2 regions of the Nocardioides sp. Soil_C_8 genome follow, and region 2 is predicted to be linked to the other one. Evidence: predicted binding sites of a transcription regulator. Region 2 holds the regulator's gene; the other holds the start of a gene.
The links. Region 2 encodes LexA, which represses DNA repair genes until DNA is damaged. Its sites were predicted from a motif close to TCGAACANNTGTTCGA; they were not measured.
Positions count from the first base shown of each region.

Region 1: the regulator LexA is predicted to act here: its motif matches at 2,115-2,130, upstream of ruvC (crossover junction endodeoxyribonuclease RuvC).

Region 1 covers NZ_JBDGKQ010000004.1:173,085-176,487, forward strand. Annotated here, with positions in the region: gene ruvB (Holliday junction branch migration DNA helicase RuvB) at 1-916, opposite strand, end outside; gene ruvA (Holliday junction branch migration protein RuvA) at 933-1,535, opposite strand; gene ruvC (crossover junction endodeoxyribonuclease RuvC) at 1,532-2,089, opposite strand; gene AC3A3L_RS17805 (YebC/PmpR family DNA-binding transcriptional regulator) at 2,194-2,979, opposite strand; gene pdxT (pyridoxal 5'-phosphate synthase glutaminase subunit PdxT) at 3,015-3,403, opposite strand, start outside.
Region 2 covers NZ_JBDGKQ010000002.1:734,150-737,552, forward strand. Annotated here, with positions in the region: gene AC3A3L_RS13310 (SDR family NAD(P)-dependent oxidoreductase) at 155-949, opposite strand; gene lexA (transcriptional repressor LexA) at 1,078-1,800, shown strand; gene AC3A3L_RS13320 (NAD(P)/FAD-dependent oxidoreductase) at 1,889-3,106, shown strand; gene AC3A3L_RS13325 (sulfotransferase family 2 domain-containing protein) at 3,145-3,403, shown strand, end outside.

The sequences.
Region 1 (3,403 bases), on a different contig from region 2:
GGGTCGACACACCGACCGGTCCCCCGCCGAAGCGTCGGCACAGCACGTCGAGCACCGCGCGGTCGAGGCGGTCGAGCCCGGACTCGTCGACCTCGAACAGGTCGAGCGCCGCCTGCGCGACCGGCAGGCTCAGCACGCCGTCGGCGCGCACCTGGGCGTAGTCGCGGACCCGGCGCAGCAGGCGGTTGGCGATGCGGGGGGTGCCGCGCGAGCGCGAGGCGATCTCGCTCGAGCCCTCCGACGTCAGGTGCACGCCGAGCAGCCCGGCGGAGCGGTGCACGATCTGGTCGAGCTCGTGGGGCTCGTAGAACTCGAGGTGGGCGGTGAAGCCGAACCGGTCGCGCAGCGGTCCCGGCAGCAGGCCGGCGCGCGTGGTGGCGCCGACGAGGGTGAACGGCGGGATCTCGAGCGGGATGGCGGTCGCGCCGGGTCCCTTGCCGATGACGACGTCGACCCGGAAGTCCTCCATCGCCATGTAGAGCATCTCCTCGGCCGGACGCGACATCCGGTGGATCTCGTCGACGAAGAGGACGTCGCCCTCGTTGAGGCCGGACAGGATCGCGGCGAGGTCGCCAGCGTGGGTGATCGCGGGCCCGCTCGTGAGCCGCAGCGGGGTGCTCATCTCGGCGGCGATGATCATCGCGAGGGTGGTCTTGCCGAGACCGGGCGGGCCCGACAGCAGCACGTGGTCGGGCGCCCGGCCGCGGCGGCGGGCCGCCTCCAGCACCAGCCCCAGCTGGTCGCGCACGCGCGCCTGCCCGACGACCTCGTCGAGCGTCTTGGGGCGCAGCGCCGCCTCGACGGCGCGCTCGTCGCCGTCGGCGTCGGCGTCGGTCAGCCGCTGGAGGTGGCTCAGCTCGGCGCCGGTCAGCTCGATCTCGTCGAAGGTGTCCTCGTCGGTGTCGTCCCAGTTCATCGCCGTCGCGCCCGCCTCAGGCCTTGCTCAGCGTGCGGAGAGCGGCGCGCAGCAGGGCGCCGACGTCGGGGGCGTCACCGGCCTCGGGGGCGACGGCCTCGACGGCCTTCTCCGACTCCTTGGCGGACCAGCCGAGCCCGACGAGACCCTGGTGCACCTGGTCGCGCCAGGCGTCGGCGGCGGGAACGGCTGCCGCCGCCGGGTGGTGCGCGCCGACCGGTGGGCCGATGCGGTCCTTGAGCTCGAGGATGATGCGCTGGGCGCCCTTCTGACCGATCCCGGGCACGCGGGTCAGGGCCTTCACGTCCTCGGTCGTGATGGCGCGGCGCACGTCGTCGGGGCTCATCACCGCGACGATCGCCTGCGCCACCTTGGGGCCGACACCGGACGCGGTCTGGACGATCTCGAAGATCGACTTCTCGTCGTCGTCGAGGAAGCCGAAGACGGTCAGGGAGTCCTCGCGCACGACCATGCTGGTCGGCAGGGTCGCCTGCCGGCCCACGCGCAGGGTGGCGAGGGTGCCGGGCGTGCACATCAGCTCGAGGCCGACACCGCCGACCTCGAGGACGGCGCTGGACAGGGTGACGGCGGCGACCTCGCCGCGGACGAAGGCGATCATCGGGTCCTCATCTCCTGCTTCTGCTGGGCGACCCTGAGCTGAGCTCGCTGCTGGGCCACCGCGGACTCGAGCCGGTTGTGCGCCGACCCGCGCCAGACGTGGGTGATGGCGAGCGCGAGCGCGTCGGCGGCGTCGGCGGGCTTCGGGAGCTCGGCCAGGCGCAGGATGCGGACGACCATCGCCCCCACCTGCGCCTTGTCGGCACGTCCGTTGCCGGAGACCGCGGCCTTCACCTCGCTCGGGGTGTGCATGGCGATCGGCAGGCCGCGACGCGCGGCGACCACGAGCGCGATGCCGCTGGCCTGGGCGGTGCCCATGATGGTGCTGGAGTCGGAGCGTGCGAAGACCCGCTCCACCGCGACCGCGTCGGGTCGGTGCTCCTCGATCCAGGCGTCGAGGCCCTTCTCGATGGTGACCAGCCGCTCGGCGATCGGGAGGGTGGAGCTCGTCCGCACCACGCCGACGTCGACCATCGTCAGCGGTCGGCCGACGCTGCCGTCGACGACGCCGACGCCGCACCGGGTGAGGCCGGGGTCGATGCCGAGCACGCGCACGCCACTCCCCTCCCGCCGGTCTCGTCCGAACATGTGTTCGTGCGACCACGCTAACCCGCGCCGCGGGCGCGACGTCGTACGACACGCGGCGCGGCGGGCCCGGCTCAGGCGTCGGCGGTCTCGAGCTCGGCCATCACGTCGGCGGGGATGTCGACGTTGGTGAAGACGTCCTGCACGTCGTCGAGGTCCTCGAGGGCGTCGACGAGGCGGAGCACCTTGCCGGCGCCGTCGGCGTCGACCGGGATCTCGAGGCTGGGGACGAACTCCACGTCGGCGGAGTCGTAGTCGATGCCGGCGTCCTGCAGGGCGGTGCGGACCGCGACGACGTCGGTGGCCTCGCTCTGCACCTCGAAGGCCTCGTCGAGGTCGTTGACCTCCTCGGCCCCGGCGTCGAGGGTGGCCTCGAGGACGTCGTCCTCGGTGACCTCGCGGACGGTGCCGTCGTGGTCCTGCGACTTCGGCACGACCACGATCCCCTTGCGGGTGAACAGCCGCGAGACCGAGCCCGGGTCGGCCATGGTGCCGCCGTTGCGGGTGACCGCGGTCCGGACCTCCATCGCGGCGCGGTTCTTGTTGTCGGTGAGGCACTCGACGAGGAAGGCGACGCCCTGCGGGCCGTAGACCTCGTAGGAGATGCCCTGGTAGTCGACACCGCCCGACTCGGCACCGGAGCCGCGCTTGACCGCGGAGTCGATGTTCTTGTTGGGGACCGAGCTCTTCTTCGCCTTCTGGATGGCGTCGTAGAGGGTCGGGTTGCCGGCCGGGTCGCCGCCGCCCTGCTTCGCCGCGACCTCGATGTTCTTGATCAGCTTGGCGAAGAGCTTGCCGCGCTTGGCGTCGATCGCGGCCTTCTTGTGCTTGGTCGTTGCCCACTTGGAGTGGCCTGACATGAGTCCCTCTATCCGTCGCTTCGTCCGTGCGGTCGTCAGGCCGAGCGCACCAGGTCCACGAACATGCCGTGCACCCGGCCGTCGCTGCCGACCTCGGGATGGAACGAGGTCGCCATCAGGGGGCCTTGACGGACCGCGACGATCCTACCCGCGGCCGGCCCGTCCTCCACCCGGGCCAGCACCTCGACGTCGTCGTCGACCGCCTCGACCCACGGGGCGCGGATGAAGAGCGCCCGCACCGGGTCGGCCAGCCCGTCGAGGTGGAGGTCCTCCTCGAAGGAGTCGACCTGGCGCCCGAAGGCGTTGCGCCGCACCGTGATGTGGAGGCCGCCGATCGTCTCCTGCCCCGCCGCACCGTCCTCGATGCGGTCGGCGAGCATGATCATCCCCGCGCACGTCCCGAAGGCGGGCAGCCCACCGCGTA
Region 2 (3,403 bases):
CTGTCGAGCGAATGTCTAGTCGGACCCACCGACAGTGGCCTCGGCCACCGGGTGTCGATCAGACATTCGATCGAACATGTGTACGACGTTAGAGCACGTGTTCGAACAGTTCAAGCACCTCGTCGAACAAATGTTCGGCGTGTTCGAACAGCCGTCAGCGGCGTCGCATCGCCCGGCGACCCTGGGCAGCGAACAGCCGCGCGGCGTACTCGAGCGAGCCCGGTGAGAGGGCCGCTCCCCGCACGACCCCTCCCCTCCAGCCAGGCATCGTCCGCACCACGCGACGCGAGCCGACGAGGGCCACCGCGGCTTCCGCGACCTCGGAGACAGTAAGGATCCGGCCGCCGGACCAGGTCAGCTGCGACCCCAGCCCGTCGGGGTCCTGCGCGGCGAGCATCGCGGTGTCGACGCCGTCCGGGCACAGCGCGTGCACCCGCACCCCGCGGGGCGCCTCGGCGTTGACCGACGCCGACAGGGAGACGACAGCGGCCTTCGTCGCGGCGTACGTGCTGTAGCCCGGCACCGGGCCGAGCCCGGAGAGCGACGCGACGTTGACGACGTCGCCGCCCGCGGGTCCGAAGGCAGCGAGCGCCGCGCGCATGCCCCACGTCGTACCGAGCAGGTTGACCTCCACCAACCGGCGCACCTGCTCCTCCGACAGGTCGGCGAGCGCGCCGTCGTCACCGACGCCGGCGTTGTTGAACCACGCCGTGAGCTGCCCGTGCCTCGCTGCCTCCTCGGCAACCAGACGGTGCGACGAAGGATCGCGTACGTCCTGGGCGAGGCCGGCGACCGCGCCGATCTCCGCGGCCGTCGCGGCGGCCGCCCATCCGTCGACGTCGCCGATGACGACGTGGTGGCCGCGCGCGACCATCAGCTCGGCGACCCCGCGCCCGATCCCGCGGGCACCACCGGTCACGACGCACGAGGTCTGGAGCGCAGTCGACATGCCCGGACAGTAGCGACACGCGGCTTCGAACAGGTGTTTGATCCTGCGGTGCCGGGAGGTCTACGGTGGGCGCACCAGATCCTCCCTGTCCAGCCGCGGACGGAGGGGTCGACGTCACTGGAGGACGCATGGCCAAGCAGGACGACAAGAACGTCATCGAGATGCCCGACGGTCCCCCGGACGCCACCGGCCTGACCCCGCGCCAGCAGCGGGTGCTCGCCACGATCAAGGACTCCATCGAGACCAAGGGCTACCCGCCCTCGATGCGCGAGATCGGCCAGGCCGTCGGCCTCACGTCGTCGTCCAGCGTCGCCCACCAGCTGCGCGTGCTCGAGGGCAAGGGCTTCCTCAAGCGTGACCCCAACCGGCCCCGTGCCCTCGAGGTGTTCCTGCCCGAGGTGATGGCCGCGCGGCGCAGCATGTCGAGCGCCGACGAGAGCACCTTCGACGAGACCGGCATCGGCGACGCGAACCCCGTCGCGACCAACGTCCCGGTCGTCGGCCGGATCGCCGCCGGTGGCCCGATCCTCGCCGAGGAGCAGGTCACCGACGTCTTCCCGCTGCCCAAGCAGCTCGTCGGCGACGGCACGCTCTTCCTCCTCGAGGTCTCCGGTGACTCGATGGTCGACGCGGCGATCTGCAACGGCGACTACGTCGTCATCCGCCAGGAGCAGACCGCCACCAACGGCCAGATCGTCGCGGCGATGATCGAGGGCGAGGCGACCGTCAAGACGTTCCAGCGCAAGGACGGCCACGTGTGGCTGCTCCCCCACAACGACGCCTACGACCCGATCCCCGGCGACAACGCCACGATCCTCGGCGTCGTGACGGCGGTGCTGCGCAGCCTCTGACCCGGTCTCGTGACGCGACTCCGTCGCTCCTCGACCAGCGGGACGAAGGGGTGTTGAAAGGGCACCGACCTCAGGCCACGATGGCCGCATGAGCAACGTCGAGCAGTCCTATGACTACGTCATCGTCGGTGCGGGGGTCGCCGCGGCGAGCGCCGTGAAGGGCATCCGGTCTCAGGACGCGAGCGGCCGCATCGCCGTCCTCGGCTCCGAGCCCGACAAGCCGGTCTACCGACCCGTCCTCACCAAGGACCTCTGGCTCAAGGACGACGAGACCCTCGAGGGGTCCTCGCTCGCCGGCGACCTCGACGCGGACGACGCCGTCGACCTGGTCACCGACACGACCGTGACCGAGATCGACCCCGGCGCACATGTCGTACGCCTCGCCGACGGCAGCACCGTCGGCTACGGCAAGCTGTTGCTCGCCACCGGCGCCGAGCCGCGCGTGCTGGGGGTCGACCCCGGTCCGCGGGTCATCTACTACCGCACCGCCGCCGACTACCAGCGGCTGCGTGCCGTCGCGACCGAGGGCAGCCACGTCGCCGTCATCGGCGGCGGCTACATCGGCTCGGAGATCACCTCGTCCCTCGTGCAGAACGGCGTGCAGGTCACGCTCGTGCTCGACCTCGAGGACGTCCAGGAGCTGATGTTCCCCCGCGCCCTCGCCGCCACCCTCACCAAGGCCTTCGCCGATCGCGGGGTCACCGTCGTGCACGGCTCGGTCGAGGGTGGTCAGGAGGACGACGGCGGCGTACGCATCCGCCTCGGCGACGGCACGTCCATCACCGCCGACGCAGCCGTCATAGGAGTCGGCGTCCTCCCGCGCACCGGCCTCGCCGAGGCGGCCGGCCTCGAGGTCGACAACGGCGTCGTGGTGGACGAGCACCTGCGCACCAGCGACGCGGACGTGTACGCCGCGGGCGACGTGGCGTCGTACCCCGACGCGCTCCTCGGGCGCCGCCGCGTCGAGCACGTCGACCACGCCGAGAAGTCCGGCGAGCACGCCGGCAAGGTGATGGCGGGTGCCGAGGACGCGTACGACTACACGCCGTTCTTCTGGTCCGACATCCTCGACTACGGCTACGAGGCCGTCGGCGAGACCAGCAGCCGCCTCGACATGGTCGAGGACTGGAAGGACGGCGAGGTCGGCACCGGCGTCGTCTACTACCTGAAGTCGGGCCAGGTCCGCGGCGTGCTGCTGTGGAACGTCTGGGACAGCGTCGACAAGGCCCGCGAGCTGATCAAGGAGACGTCCGAGTCTCCCGTGTCCGACCCGGAGTCGCTGCGGGGGCGCATCCCGCTCGGCTGAGCCGACCGCCGCTGGTGGGTCCGTGTAGCCTCGCGGCGATGTCTGCCGCCGGCCCCGACGCTCCGCCTCCGGAGCTCTTCCGCACCCGTCCGGGCAACCGGCGCCGGCTCACGCCCGACGCGCAGGCGGAGGTCGACCGGCTCGCCACGTCGGGCGAGGCGTCCGGCTGGCTCAGCCCGCTGGCGTACAACCTCACGATCAGCCACAGCCACCGGTTCGTCTGGTACCGCGTGGCCAAGGTCGCGACGCGCACCATCCGCCACCACTGCGAGACGCACGGCGTGAGCATGGACGTCG